2 regions of the Streptosporangium sp. G12 genome follow, and region 2 is predicted to be linked to the other one. Evidence: riboswitches for the same ligand, from Rfam matches in the RefSeq annotation. Region 2 holds a riboswitch; the other holds the start of a gene.
The links. A riboswitch is a leader RNA that binds a small molecule or an ion and turns the genes downstream of it on or off. The one in region 2 is predicted to bind cyclic di-AMP.

Region 1 (7,192 bases), on a different contig from region 2:
AGGGCACGGCGGTAGTTGACGTCCATCGACACGATCGCGCCCGCGGCGCGAGCCTCGGCGATCGCGGCCCGCACCGCCTCGGCGGCGGACGCCGACAGCGCGAGCGTGATGCCCGTGACGTGCAGCACGCGTGCCGAGCGGATCAGCGAGACGTCCAGGTCGGAGGGGCGCAGCCGGGATCCGGCGCTCGCCGAGCGGTAGTAGCGCACGTCGACCGTCTCGGCCGTGCGCCTGCTCTTGATCATCAGGCCGGTGGGCGCCTCGGGATCGACCCGCATCCCCCGCACGTCGACGCCCTCGCCGGCCAGCGTCGAGCGCAGCAGCTCGCCGAACTCGTCGGCGCCCACCCTGCCGATCCAGGCCGCGCGCCCGCCGAGGCGGGCGACGCCGATGGCCACGTTCGACTCCGCGCCGCCCACGCCGAGCCCGAAGTCGCGGGCGTGCCTGAGCGGGCCGGTGCGCCGCGCGGTGAACAGCGCCATGCTCTCACCGAGCGTTACCAGATCAGTCATGGAAAACGGGTCCTTAGGGAGTCGGCGGGCGGGCTTCGTCGGTCATCGGGTCGACCCGAGCTTTCTGGAGATGCGCAGGGCCGTCTCGGCCACCAGGGGACCCAGGTCTCGCACCCGCGCGGCGGTGATCCGGGAGGTGAGGCCCGAGATGGAGATCGCCGAGGTGGCGACGTCGTTGTGGTTGAAGATCGGCGCCGCGACGCAGCGCACCTCGGGCTCGTTCTCGCGGTCGTCGACCGAGTAGCCCCGCTGCCGGATCCGGCCCAGCTCGGCGCGCAGGCGCGCGGCGTCGGTGATGGTGTACCGGGTGACGTGCGGCATCCCGGCGGCCACGATCTCCTCGACGGCCTCCTCCGGCTGCCAGGCGAGGATCGCCTTGCCCACGGCGGTGCGGTAGACGGGGTTGCGGCTGCCGATGCGCGAGGCCATGCGCACGTTGGTCTCGTTCTCGACCTTGTCGATGTAGACCACGTCGGGCGGATCGTAGACCACGAGGTGGACGGTCTCCCTGGTCTCCGCCATCAGGCGGTGCGACTCCTCGGCGGCCACCGTCCGCAGGTCGAGGGTGGACAGGTAGGCCTGCCCGAGGTGCAGGGCGCCGCTGCCCAGCCGGTATGCGCCGCTCCTGCGGTCGCGCTCCAGGAGCCTGGCCTCGATGAGCGGGGCGGTCAACCGGAGCACCGTGCTCTTGGACAGGTCGAGCGCCTCGGCGAGCCGGGTGAGCGACAGGCCGTGGCCCGCACCCGCGTGGTCGCGTACGTGCGCGAGGACGGCGAGGGCGCGTCGGAGCGAGGCCGACCGGTTGCGTTCCGGAGCGGGCTCACTCATCGCGGCTTCCCAATGTGATCCGGCAATCGAATACCTGGTCAAGGTAGGCGAGTACCCCGCCCTGCGGCCACTTTGCAGCACAACGTTCTGCACTGCACAACAAACCGCGCCTGGCCGGCCGGACGGACGGTGGAGGACGGGCACCCACCCGGTTCCGTTTCTCCCCACTACCGATAATTTTTGCCTGGACCAGGGCAGAACTGTCCCTCGGGATGGTTGACAGGCCAAAATTGGTCCGTGGTCAGGATCGGATCGGTAGAGATGAGCGATTGTGAGAGTGAGCGACTTCCGCCAGTTCTGGGCCAGCTGTTCGCCGATGGAGCCGACGGAGCCGACGGGAGCGAGGGCGGCGACGGGACCGGCGGGGGCAGGGGCAGGAGGCTCTCGGTGGAGCTGCCGCCGGGGGACGTGGTGTGGCCCGACCCCGGTTACGCCCAGCTCGCCGTCCGTCGCCGTCCGGCGTTCTGGCTCAGCGAGGTGGCGGTCTCCGGCGAGTACTGGGCGCGGCTGAGGGCCCAGCACGAGCGGTCGGGCCTGTGGCCGGTGCTGCTGGAGGACTCCGTCCAGCCCTGGTCGGCCGGCCAGATCGCCCCGGACACGGCCGGTCAGATCGACAACTACCACGCCGCCGCGTTCATGGCCGAGGTGTGGTCCGACTGGATCGCCAAGGCCAACCTCGACCAGCTCGAACTGCTCGAGCCCTTCGGACCCGAGTGCCCCGGCCCGGCCCCCCCGGGCAGGCTCGCCGCAGACCCCGGCGTGGTCGCCGACTGGTACGCCGGGCTGGTGGCCGAGCGCAGGACCCCGCTCGGGCTCGTCGCGGTCGAGCGCGGGGCCGACGCCCTCGCCGTCATGGGCTGGCAGGGCGCCCTCAACCACAACGAGTGGATGGTCCCGCTCGCGGCCGTCGTGCGCAGCTGGGAGGACAGGTTCGGGGTGCGGGTGGTCGGCATGGGTTTCAACACCCTCGACCTCAGCGTCGCCGCGCCCCCGACCACCTCCGAGCACGCCCTGCACGTCGCCGCGGAGCACTGGACGTTCTGTCCCGACAGCATCATCCAGGGGGCGGGGAACCTCATCGACTACGCCGAGCAGATCAAGGGCAGGAACGCCTGGTCGTTCTGGTGGGACTGAGCGGGGCCGGGCGGGACCGGTCGGCCGGGGACGACCCGCGGGGCGGGCTCCCCTTGAGTGAACCTTTACGGAAAGGGATCGGCCGGCCTGGGGAGGGCTCGCGAGGCGGCGTTCCGCCGCGTGGATCTCCGGGCGCGGGGCCCTGGAACGGGGCCCGGGACGGGGTTTCGGGGCTGGACACCGAGATGGGGGAGACATCCGTGCTGGTAGGACGGGTGTTGGCCTGACGGGGCGATCGATGAGGCTTCCTTGAAGCTTGTAGGTAGATCTTCTGGGGTTTTCATGGTGTTTGCTTTGCTTTGTCCGGTTTTGGTGGGTAGTGTCCACAGTCATCGGTAGGCGACCTGCCCTTCACAAGAGGGAGCGGCCGGCCGACGTCGAATCCCGAGGGCCCGCAGGGGCCCCGGAGCCGGGGAACCACTTTTCCGGGGTGAATCCGCCGCGACCACGCGGCGGTAGGGCAACTCCACCGCCCGAACCCGTCAGCTAACCCGGTAGACGAGATGGAGAGGAGATCCCCTCATGGATCACCGCGTTACCACGTCGGTGCAGCCCTTGTCCGTGCCGACCACCTGAACTTTTCCCCCCTTCCGCCGACATCCCCCGTTCCCCCCGGACCTTCTCGCCGCGCCTGATCGCGGCACCTTCCAGATCGTGCTCCGCGTAGCGATTGCCTGAGATTCCGGCTACGCCCCCTTTTCCGACGAGCGCGTCCCCGCCAGTGCACCCCTTCGGTGTGTCGCACGTGGCTGCCCCGTTCCCTCGCGAAAGAGCCTTTTCTCCATGCGCCCCTTCCTTGGTTTGCACAAGAACGGCCTGAGCAAGTTCACCTGGCAGAAGAACAAGCCCCGCGGAAGCCGCCTCGCCGCCGCCGCTCTGGTCGGCGCGAGCGTCCTCGCCGCCACCGGTGTCGCGGTGGCGCTGCCCGCATCCACCTGTTTCGCCGCCACCGCCGACCCCGAGGTCGGGGTGGCGAAGGCCAGCGCCGAGTCCGTCCTCCTCCAGGGCGCGACCACGGCCTCCTACTTCTGGGACGACTCCTCCGGCCGGGCCGGTGACACCGGTCTGCCCGCCAGCGGCCGGCCGATGCAGAAGGGCATGATCGCCAGCCCGAGCTGGCCCCTGCTCACCGAGGGTTACCTCATCTACAAGGGCAAGAAGGCCAAGTTCTTCGTCGGCGACCGCGGCCCCGGTTCCCCCTCGAACCAGGGCATCATGATCGACATCGACGCCAAGACCTTCGCCGACCTGACCGGTGGAACGTTCAACGCCAGCACGCTCGGCGTGGACGGCAACGGCGGGATGGGCCACATCGACATCAAGTACGTGGTCACCAAGTGGGGTGACGGTACGGGGATAAAGAACCACCCCGTCGCGTTCTCCACCGGTGCCTGGAGCCGCAGGGACACCAGCCCGGCCAAGCCTCCGACGGTCGTCTTCGCCAAGGCCCAGGAACTGGGGATAGGCGTGCAGACCCAGCCGGTGAGCGCCGCGGTGCGGCCGTGGACCGGCAAGCCCAAGGTCATGGTCGAGTCCGCCTCCTGGCACGCCCCGGCCGGCGTGGCCGTCGCCGGTGCCCGCGCCGCCGAGATCGGCGCGGGGAAGGGCTGAGCCGGAGCCGCCGCCCTCCGGAGTCCTCCGGGAACGCTCCGAAAGGGCTCCGGGAGGGCTCCGGGAGGACTCCGGGAGGACGCTGAGAGGACTCCGGTGCGGTCCGTGCCTCCCGGGGCGCGGACCGCACCGGAGGATCAGACTTCGAGCTTCTCCTCGATGCCGCGCAGGGTGTGCCGCGCGAGCGCGAGGTTGGCCCGGTTCCGGTCGAGAGCCAGGTAGAGGAACAGCCCTTTGCCGCTCCGGCCGGCGATCGGGCGGATCACGTGGTACTGCGTGCCGAGCGTGATGAGGATGTCCTCGATGCCGTCCTTGAGGCCGAGCGACTCCATGGTCCGCATCTTGGCCTTGACGACCTCGGTGTTACCCGCGGCCGCGATCTGGAGGTCGAGGTCCTTGGACCCGCCGAGCGCGCCCAGCGCCATCCCGCTGTTGTAGTCGACGACGACCGCGCCGACGGCACCGTCGATCGCCATCATCTCCTTGAGCGAGATGTCCATGTTGCCCATTGCTGTCTCCGATCACTGGGGTATCGATGTGCGCGAACCGGCGGCGGCCAGTCTGGCCGCCGTCTTGCGGCCCTCCAGCCGGAGCAGCCCGAGGTTGGTCCCCGGGCGCGCCAGGACTGTGAGGACGATCTTGGGTCCGGCGGCGTAGAACGCCGCGTAGCCGTTGGTGCCGGAGATCAACGTCTCCTCGAAGGTGCCCTTGCCGGCCATGCTCGTCATCCGGCGGCTGAGGGCCAGCACCGCGGAGGAGAGCGCCCCGGTCTGCTCGGTGTCCCTCTCCAGGTCGCTCGCTATCGTCAGACCGTCGACGCTGCACGCGATGCTCCCGTTCACGTCGGGTACGCGTTCTCGCAGCGCCGCCATCTCGCGCCGTATCTCCTCACGCAGTTCCACCGGCATCCTCCTTCCGATCAGCTTCAGCGTCCGCAGCCTTATCGGCATGTGACCGGGCTCAAGTCATCGCCTCCAATGCGTTCCTGAGCCGGATGAGCAGACTGACGTCGGCCGGGTCCCCGTTCGCCCTGGGAAGCCACTGCGACGTCTCCGGAGAACCCGTACCGGCCGCCGGGATCTCCGTGGCACCCCTCGTCCGCCTGGGCAGCGGCGCCGGCGCCTCGGGAGCCCCGGGAGCCCCGGGAGCCCCGGGGGCCTCTGCCGGAGCGGGCTCCGGGAGGCGGAGCAGCCCGGACGAGGCGAGCTGCCGTACGGCGAGCAGTACCGAGTACGCGGGACGGCCCAGCTTGCGCGCCAGGTCGGCCGGGGTCGCCGTGGAGTCGGCGCCGACGAGCACCTCCCACTGGAGCGAGCTCAGCACCACCCGCTGGGCGCTGATGCGCCCCAGCGGGACGACCGGGAGCGTGTCCAGCTCCGCGGACGGCCAGGTCTGTTCCAACTGCGCCTTCCTTCGCTCGCACTCCCGGAGCAGGCCGGTCGCGTCGAAGTACCACTGCGGTCCGAGCCAGTGCCGCTCTCCCCGCCGGAACCTGGGCCGGTGCCCGGTGGCCTGCAGCAGGAAGTACGCGGCGTCGAGCACCGCGCTCAGCACGCAGAACTCCAGTTCCCCCCTGGTGAGCAGGCCCCGCGCGACCAGCTGCTCGCCCCCCGACGGCTGGGGGGTACGCGCGTCCGGTGGCCGGCGGGTGGCGGCCTGCCTGACCTGCCGTACGGCGTGGGCGGATATCCCGCGGCAGGCGCCCAGCAGGTCCTCCAGCCGGGGGGCCGCCGCGCTCTCGGCATAGGTCACGCGACCGTCGGTGAGGTAGATGATCCCCGCCTTGCCGAGTCGCAGGGAGCCGGTGGCGTGGTCGCCGGCGAGCCCGCTGAGGATGTTCTCGACGTTCGGCATGATTTCACGTCGATATCAGACGGCCGGAAAGGGCCTGGAGACGGTGGCGGGCCAGTGCCAGGTTCGAGCGTTCGAGATCGAGCCTGACATAAATGACCAGAGGGCCGTCGAAAAGCGTTTCCAGCGGCCGCAGCAAATGGTGGCCGCCGTCCGTGGTGATGATCATGTCGTTGATCCGGACCGTGCCGCCGGGCGAGGCGAGGGCGAGCCCGTCGAGCGTCGCGCGCAGGGTCTCGCTCAGCCCCGCGGCCGACCTCTCCACGTCGGCGTGGCGGCTCGCGCCGCCGGTGGCCACCGCGGTCCCGCTGGTCTGATCGATGAGGATCGCGTCCAGGGCACCGGGGATGGCCATTACCTCGGTGAGGCAGTCTTCGATTCCGAGCACGTGCTCTCCCTCGCCAGCGACTTCAAGCGTCGCCCGGTCAGCGTAGGGACACCTCTCGGTAACCGAACTTCCTGGCTAGGGCTTTGATAGGAGAAGGCATACGATTCTCCAACCGAGTAGGAAGTTACATACCCTGGGTGGAAATCAACCCGTTGGGTCGTCGGTGATGAGTGCCTTTTCGTCCGGCTTGAAAACAAGAATGTTCTTCACATAGGAATTCACCGCGGCGGGCAGGCCGACGTCGTTCCCGGCCTCCTCCGACATGTACCAGCGGTGGTCGAGCACCTCGTGGAAGAACTGGGCGGGCTCCAGCTTGCCCCGCAGCTCCTGGGGCACGGCCAGCACCGTGGGCTGGAAGACCTCGGCCAGCCAGCGGTGGGCCACGATCGCCTCGTCCTCGTGGCGGAGGCCGTGCGACACGCGGAAGGAGTCGAGGTCGTTGAGGAGGCGCCTGGCCTGGTTCTCCTCCACGTCCAGTCCGGTCAGCCGCAACAGCCTGCGCTGGTGGTGCCCGGCGTCCACGACCTTGGGCCGGACGATGAGCCGGCCGGTGCCCGCCTTGCGGCGGACCATCATCTCCGCGACGTCGAACCCCAGGGAGTTCAGCCGGCGGATCCGCTGGTCGATCATGTGCCAGTCGACCTCGTCGATGATGTCGTCGGAGGTGAGCTCGCTCCAGAGACGGTGGTAGCGGCGGACGACCGAGTCGGCGATCTGCTCGGGGTCGATGGAGGGGTGCAGCAGCTGACCCGCCTCCAGGTCGAGCATCTCGCCGAAGATGTTGGTGTGCGCGACGTCGATGTCGTACAGCCGCTGGCCCTCGCTGAGCATGGGGTGCAGCTCGCCCGTCTCGGCGTCGACCAGGTAG
Region 2 (7,192 bases):
GTGGACGACGCCGTCGGGGCCCACGACGTCGTCGAAGGCCGCCCCGTTCTCGGAGATGACCAGCGGGACGCGCGGGTACTCGGCGGCGAGCCGGTGCAGGATCTCCAGCAGCCCCGAGTGGTCGATCTCCCAGCCCATCGCCGTCACGGGCCGCCCGCCCTCGACGAACGACACGTGCTCGCTGCCGACCCAGGGCGACCCGGTGTCGGTGGGCGCCGCCGCGGCCGACGCGGCGCCGCCGGGGGTGCCCGAGACGGTGAAGCGGCTGTAGTAGTTGATCAGCAGCTTGTCCAGCGGCGTGGAGATGATCTCCATGTCCCCGTCGTGGACGAGCCCCTCCGGCCGGCCGAGGTCCTCCAGGACGTCGGCCGGGTACTCGCCCTTGAGCAGGGCGTCCAGGAAGAAGCGGTTCTGCAGCCCGTCGATGCGGCGGGCGGCGTCCTGGTCGGCCTCCGAGGAGGTCTGGGGCGAGATCGCGTACAGGTTGACGCAGCCGCCGATGACGGTCTCCGGCCGCTGGGCCCGGATCGCCTGGGCGGCCAGGCCGTGCGCGAGCAGGAGGTGGTGGGCGGCGTGCACGGCCTTTTCCGGCTCGCGCCGCCCGGGGGCGTGCTCGCCCGAGGCGTACCCGAGGAACGCCGAGCACCAGGGCTCGTTGACCGTGCTCCAGTTGCGGACCCGGTCGCCCAGCGCGTCGTGCACGGCCGCCGCGTACTCGGCGAAGCGCTTCGACGTGTCCCGTGCCGGCCAGCCGCCCGCGTCTTCCAGGGGCTGGGGCAGGTCCCAGTGGTAGAGCGTCACCCACGGGTCGACGCCCCGGGAGAGGAGCTCGTCGACCAGGCGGCTGTAGAAGTCGATGCCCCCCTGGTTGACGGTGCCACGCCCGTCGGGCTGGATCCGGGGCCAGGAGATGGAGAACCGGTACGCGCCGAGGCCGAGTTCGGCCATCATCCGCACGTCGTCCCGGTACCGGTTGTAGTGGTCGATGGCGATGTCGGCGTGCTCGCCGTTCACCACCCGTCCCGGCTGCTTGACGAAGGTGTCCCAGATGGAGCGGCCTCGGCCACCCTCCGAGACCGCGCCCTCGATCTGGTAGGCGGAGGTGGCCGCGCCCCAGACGAAGTTCGTCGGGAAGATCAGTTCCGGGGTCTGAATTCGCGTCTCTTGCGTCGTCACGCCTTGACCGCACCTTCCATGAGTCCGCCGACGATCTGGCGGCCGAACGCGATGAAAACGATGAACAGCGGCAGGACCGACGCCGCGGTGCCGGTGAACAGCATCACGTAGTCGGTTCCGTGGGCCTGGTTGAGTGCCGCGATCGACGTCTGAACCACTGGGTTGTCCGGGTTCAGCACGATCAGCGGCCACATGAACTCGTTCCAGGTCTGCATGAAGACCAGGAGCGTGAGGACCGCCATGCCCGGCCGGAGCGCGGGGAGGATGACGTTCACGTAGATGCGCATGGTGGAGGCGCCGTCGACGCGGGCCGCCTCGACCAGCTCGTCCGGCACCGCCTGGGTGGCGTACTGGGTCATCATGAAGACCCCGAAGCCGTTGACCAGGAAGGGAAGGATCACCGCCTTCAGCTGGCCGGTCCAGCCGAGCGTGACCATGAGCTCGTACAGCGGCACGACGCCCATCTGCTGGAGCGGGACCATCATCGTCACCAGGATCAGGCCCAGCAGGATCTTGCTGCCCCGGAAGCGCAGCTTCGCGAAGGCGAAGCCGGCCAGGGTGGAGATCAGCACGACCGAGACCGTCACGGTGACCGAGACGATGGCCGAGTTGATCAGACCGGTCATGAAGTAGGCGTCCTCGGTGGACAGCAGCCGCGCGATGTTCTCACCGAGGTGGCCGCCGGGGAGCAGCGGCGGCGGTACGTCGATGGCCTCCTCGTTGGTCCGGGTGGCCATGATGAACATGTAGTAGATGGGGAACGCCGACAGCACGAGGGCGAAGGCCAGCACGACCTTCGTCATGGGGCCGGCGTCCCAGATGCGGTTCCGTGCGGCCGACGGGCCGGAAGGCCGCCGCCGGGCGTGCTGCGCCGGCGGTCGCCGGATCTGGGTGACCGTCACTTGGAACCCCCGATACGGCGGGTGAAGGAGTAGTTGATGAGTGTCCCGATCAGGATCAACGCGAACAGCAGCCATGAGGCGGCCGCGGCGTAGCCGAAGTCGAAGTCGCGGAACGCCTCCTTGACGATGAACATCGCCACGGTCTGGTACTGGCCGGTGGCGCCGCCGCTCATCGTCGGGTTGCCGTCGAACATGACCGGCTCGGTGAACAGCGTCAGGCCGCCGATGGTGGAGATGAACACGACGAAGACGATCGTCGGGCGCAGCATCGGGATGGTGATCTGCCAGAACTGCCGCCTGGGCGTGGCGCCGTCGATGGCGGCGGCCTCGTAGAGGTCCTTGGGGATGGTCTGCATGGCGGCCAGCAGGATGATCGCGTTGTAGCCGGTCCAGCGCCAGTCGATCATGGTTGAGATCGCGATCCAGGAGGACCACTTCTCGTTCTGCCAGTTGATCGCGTCGACCCCGAAGAAGCTCAGGAACCAGTTGATCATGCCGTAGTCGCGCCCGTACAGCTGGGTGAAGACCACCGCGACGGCGACGACGGAGGTGATCAGCGGCAGGAGCACGCCGAGGCGGAAGAAGAGCCGTCCCCGGATGCGCTTGTTGAGCGCGTTGGCCAGCAGGAGGGCCAGCACGAGCTGCGGGATCGTCGACATGACGAACATGCCGAGGGTGTTGAAGACCGCGTTCCAGAAGGCCTCGTCAGTGATCAGCTCGATGTAGTTCTCGAGGCCGACGAGGGTCTTGTCCCCGGCGAGCTCCCACTCGTGCAGGGAGACCCAGAGGGTGTAGCCGAGCGGGAAGATGCCGAAGATGGCGAAAAGCAGAAAATAAGGGGATACGAGGAAGTAGGGGGTCGCCCGGAGGTCGAACCGGGCCCACCCATTGCCCCGACTCGGTCCGCGGGGCCCGGCCGGGGAGCCGACGTGCAGTGTCATCGATCAGAGCCTTTCAGCGGGGGCAGGCGACCGGCCCGGCTGCGGGATCGCCGCAGCCGGGCCGATGCGGGTCGGTACGGGGATCAGCCCGCTGCCTTGACGCCGGCCTCGAGGAACTTGGTCCAGGCCTGGTCGTACTTGACCGAGCCCTGGTCCATGCCCTCGAGCACCTTCTCCACCGAGGTCTTGACCTGGGCGTGCTTCTCACCGAGGAAGACGGGCAGGAGGTCCTTGACCGAGTCGCCGAAGATCTTGCCGGTCGGCGCGTCGTTGAAGAACGGGTTCTTCAGGTCGGCGACCGCCGGGTCCTGCTGCGCGGGGAGGGAGCTCGGGAAGGCCGCGGCCTCCTGGAAGGCCATGACGTGGCCCTCCTTGCCGGTGAGGTAGTTCAGGACCTCGGCGGCCTCCTTGGGGTGCTTGCTCTGCTTGGGGATCGCCAGGTAGGAGCCGCCCCAGTTGCCCGCGCCGCCGGGCACGGCCGCGACGTCCCACTTGCCCTTGTTGCTGTCACCGGCCGCGCCGGAGACCACGCCGAGCATCCAGGCCGGGCAGCCCATGGTCGCGAAGGCGCCCTTCTTGATCGCGGCGTTCCACGGCGGGGTGAACGAGGCGAGCTTGGCGGTCAGGCCCGCCTCGCTGAAGCTCTTCACCGTGTCGAAGGAGGTCTTGATGGCCGGGTTGGTCTCGATGATGAGCTGGTTGTTCTTGTCGAAGTAGGCGACGTTGCCGTTCTTCGGCGCCTCCTGCGACAGGATCACGTTGTAGAGCGTGTTGGGGCCGTCGAGGAACTTGGGGTCGGTCTTGCCGGGGTTGGCGGCCTTGAACTTCTCGCCGATCGCCTTGAAGGCGTTCCAGTCCGGCCAGAGCTTGCCGACCTCCTCGCGGTCGGTGGGCAGGCCCGCCTTCTCGAACAGGTCCTTGCGGTAGCACATGGTCATGCCGCCGATGTCCGTGCCCAGGGCGAAGAGCTTGTTGTCGGCGTTGATGCCGTTGTCCCACTTCGCTGCGGGGAAGTCGGCCTTGCGGCTGTCCAGCCCGTACTCGGCCAGGTCGGTGAAGAACTGCGGGCGGGCCTTCATGAGACCCATCGCGCCCTCGTCCAGGGCGATGATGTCGGCGGCGCCGCTGCCCGCCTGCAGGCGCTGGAGCAGCTGCGGGAGGTAGACGTCCTCGAACCGGTCGGTCAGGTTCTGGTACTTGACCTGGATGTTCGGGTGCGCCGCGTTCCACGTCTCCACGGCCTTGTCGTAGCCGAAGTTCTCGCCGCCGCCGAAGGTGTGCACGGTGATGGTCACCGGCTCGGCCGGAGCGGCGGCGGAACCGGTGCCCGCGGCGGGCGCGGACGGCTCGCTGGAACTGCACGAAGTGATGGCCAGGGCGGTGGCCGCCATGACCGCGACGGCGGCCAGCTTGCCGTGCCGCTTGTTGTTCAACATTACGGACCCCTCTCAGGTGGTCGCCCGAATCATTGGGAGGCGACATCGCGGGCCGGTCCCCGACAAACGCGGTCCTCGCGACGAGGTCGTTCCTCAATGTGCTTTGGGAGCGCTCCCACGAAGAGTGGACGATAGGCAACCGAGACGTCAATATGCCGAAACTCAACCGTTACATCCGGTCGTTTTAGGCAGGACTATCGGCATCGAATATGCACAAACACCTCATCAGGGTGATTGGGAGCGCTCCCATCTCACGGGCATACAGTCGGGGCATTTCGTGTCCGTGCGGGGTGGGGGACGCGTAACGCTCCCGGGGGCGGCGCTCGAACGAGCGCCGCCCCCGGGAGCGGGTGGACCGGGCGGCCGTTCACCGGCGGGGGGCCGGGACGCCCGCGCCGCCGGGGGAGGCGGGCGCGGGCGGCGGGCGCGGGGTCAGTCGGAGTAGACGGGGTATCCGTAGCCGACGATCTGGGAGACGGGCCGGACGCGCTGTTCGACGTCGCCGTTGCCGGTGTTGCCCTCGATCGTGGTGATCGTGCCGTCCCCGTTGTCCTTCTTCACGAAGCCGACGTGGTCGATGCCGTCGATGCTCTTGCCGCCGGCCCAGTCGAAGTAGACGACGGCGCCGGGGGTGGGGATGGTGCCCCAGTGCCCGTTGTCCTTGAACCACTTGGCGTGGGCTACGGTGTAGGCGTCCCAGCCCATCGTGGGGCGGATGCCGGCCATCTCGCCGACCCAGGAGACGAACATCGCGCACCAGGGGGCGTTGGCGTAGTCGTACACGGTGTTGCCGCCGTCGCGGGCGAGGGTCTCCTTGGCGCGAGGGCTCGACATGTACCAGGAGTGGAACTTGGTCCCGCCGCCCTCGGCGTTCTCGCGGATGCCGATCTGCTTGGAGGCGATGTCCAGGACCTTCGCCGCGGAGACCTTGGGAAGCCTCTCGGCCACGGTCTGGAGCGGGGTTTTGGCGGCCTTGGACGTCTGCGCCTTGGTGTCGACGGGCGGAGCGTTCACGACGCCGTGGCCGTCGGCCAGGGCGACGCCGGTGGTGCCGGTCGTCAGGGCGATACAGGCGCCCAGGACGGCGCATGCCGCGCGGGGGGTGGAGATGAGGCGATGCTTAGCCATACGGGGGTTCGACTCCTTGCTTCGCTTCCATTCCGCCTACCGGGTTAGCTGACGGGTTCGGGCTGGGAAGTGCCCTACGGCGCACAGGTGCGCTGATTCACCCCAGGAACGTGGTTCCCCGGTTCCGCAGACCTCGCGGATTCGGCGGCCGTGCTCACCGGCGGAAGGTCTCCGTCAGGTGGGACACGGTCGGGCAATGTGACGGCAATGCATAGACCTGGATAGATCTAGGCAATCGCCATGAATAGGACGAAGGTACGCCAGACGGACAGACGATTACAAGTAGGACATATTGCCCTGACTTGGGAATACGTCCGAATCGGATCGGTGTTGCGGGGTGCCGCCCGGCCCGGGAGCGGGGTGAGGCCGCGCCGGCCGCGTCTCCTTCCGGCGGCCGGGGGAACGCCCCGCCGAGGCCGGGATCCCCTGCCCCCACGGCGATCCCGGTTTTCCGGACCCGCCTGCGAGCCGTCGGCCGGGGGGTGCTATGACGTGCGGGCGAACCCCCTGGTCCAAGGTGGCGTGTCCTTATGTTTCCGAACAGGCATTCGATAGTAAAAAGTATTCGGATGGTAGGGGTTCTCCCATGGAAGGTCAGGAGAGGGCGCGCGGGAGCCGGAGGTCCGCGACCCGCGCCTGACGAGGTTTCCGCAGCTCAGAGCGATGGGGCATGGGTGCGATCCGGCCGTCGGCGGGCCTGGCCGCCCGAAGGGTAAAGAAACGTGCGCTCGGAGGGGCCCGACGCCCGCGAAGGTAAAGATAAGAGGTAAAGGAACACGCTTTCCAGGAGGCCTCGCCGTCCGCGGAGGTAAAGGCGTGCGGGACGGGGGAGCGCGTTCCCGGGAGGTGCGGGCCGCCCGCCGGGGTCAGGTCGCCGAGCCGGACCACGCGCGAAACAGCGGAAGCAGGAAGCGGTCGACCGTCTCCTCGACGAACTCCCGGTCCAGCGGCTTTCCGGTGAAGAACAGCCGGTACCACACCAGCGCCTCGGTGACCTTCCTGAGCTCGACCGCGTCCACCGGCCCCGGGAGCTCGCCGCGCTCCCTGGCGCGGTCGAGCAGCGGGGTGGTGCCCGTGATGTCGGCACGGGGCACGTTGTCGCGCAGGGCGGCGGCCAGGTCGGGGGAGGTGAGGAGCGCGGGGAACAAGCCGAAGATCATCGCGTGCTTCCGCTCCAGGATCCGGCAGAACCCGTCCACGACCTCGATCAGATCCCCGCGCATCGTCCCGGTGTCGGGCGGCGGCGCGACCTCGATCTCAAGGTGGTTGCAGATCAGGTCCACGACCAGCGCCTCCTTGTCCTGCCAGCGACGGTAGATCGTGGCCTTGCTGGCGCTGGCCCGCCTGGCGATCTGGTCGACGGACATCCGGTCGTATCCGACCTCGGACAGCAGGTCCAGAGTCGCGTCGAGGATCGCCCGTTCCCGCGCGGGATCGAGACGCAAGGTGCCTCCGATGGTTCACGAGTGCTGCCTGATCTCCCAGAAGCGTACGCCGGTCAGCTCCTCCGACCTCTCCCAGAGCCTGGCCGCCACCACCGCGTCCAGCGCCTTCGGCGAGGGGCGCAGCACCTTCGGCCCCGGCCCGACGTACTGCCCGCCCCTCGCCT

Region 1: it holds a riboswitch for cyclic di-AMP, as region 2 does, so the genes downstream of both, ACVCAG_RS20690 (hypothetical protein) here and ACVCAG_RS28480 (CHAP domain-containing protein) in region 2, are expected to answer to the same signal.

What each region holds. Positions count from the first base shown of each region.
Region 1 is NZ_JBRIQO010000013.1:83,186-90,377, reverse strand. It holds gene ACVCAG_RS20705 (PfkB family carbohydrate kinase) at 1-512, opposite strand, end outside; gene ACVCAG_RS20700 (IclR family transcriptional regulator domain-containing protein) at 555-1,340, opposite strand; gene ACVCAG_RS20695 (DUF4253 domain-containing protein) at 1,602-2,474, shown strand; cyclic di-AMP (ydaO/yuaA leader) riboswitch at 2,840-2,990, shown strand; gene ACVCAG_RS20690 (hypothetical protein) at 3,258-4,085, shown strand; gene ACVCAG_RS20685 (hypothetical protein) at 4,223-4,594, opposite strand; gene ACVCAG_RS20680 (roadblock/LC7 domain-containing protein) at 4,607-4,993, opposite strand; gene ACVCAG_RS20675 (hypothetical protein) at 5,046-5,939, opposite strand; gene ACVCAG_RS20670 (roadblock/LC7 domain-containing protein) at 5,944-6,324, opposite strand; gene ACVCAG_RS20665 (DUF4032 domain-containing protein) at 6,469-7,192, opposite strand, start outside.
Region 2 is NZ_JBRIQO010000020.1:61,623-68,814, reverse strand. It holds gene ACVCAG_RS28500 (GH1 family beta-glucosidase) at 1-1,176, opposite strand, end outside; gene ACVCAG_RS28495 (ABC transporter permease subunit) at 1,173-1,979, opposite strand; gene ACVCAG_RS28490 (ABC transporter permease subunit) at 2,075-3,019, opposite strand; gene ACVCAG_RS28485 (extracellular solute-binding protein) at 3,103-4,455, opposite strand; gene ACVCAG_RS28480 (CHAP domain-containing protein) at 4,888-5,583, opposite strand; cyclic di-AMP (ydaO/yuaA leader) riboswitch at 5,602-5,740, opposite strand; gene ACVCAG_RS28475 (TetR/AcrR family transcriptional regulator C-terminal ligand-binding domain-containing protein) at 6,450-7,028, opposite strand; gene ACVCAG_RS28470 (oxidoreductase) at 7,044-7,192, opposite strand, start outside.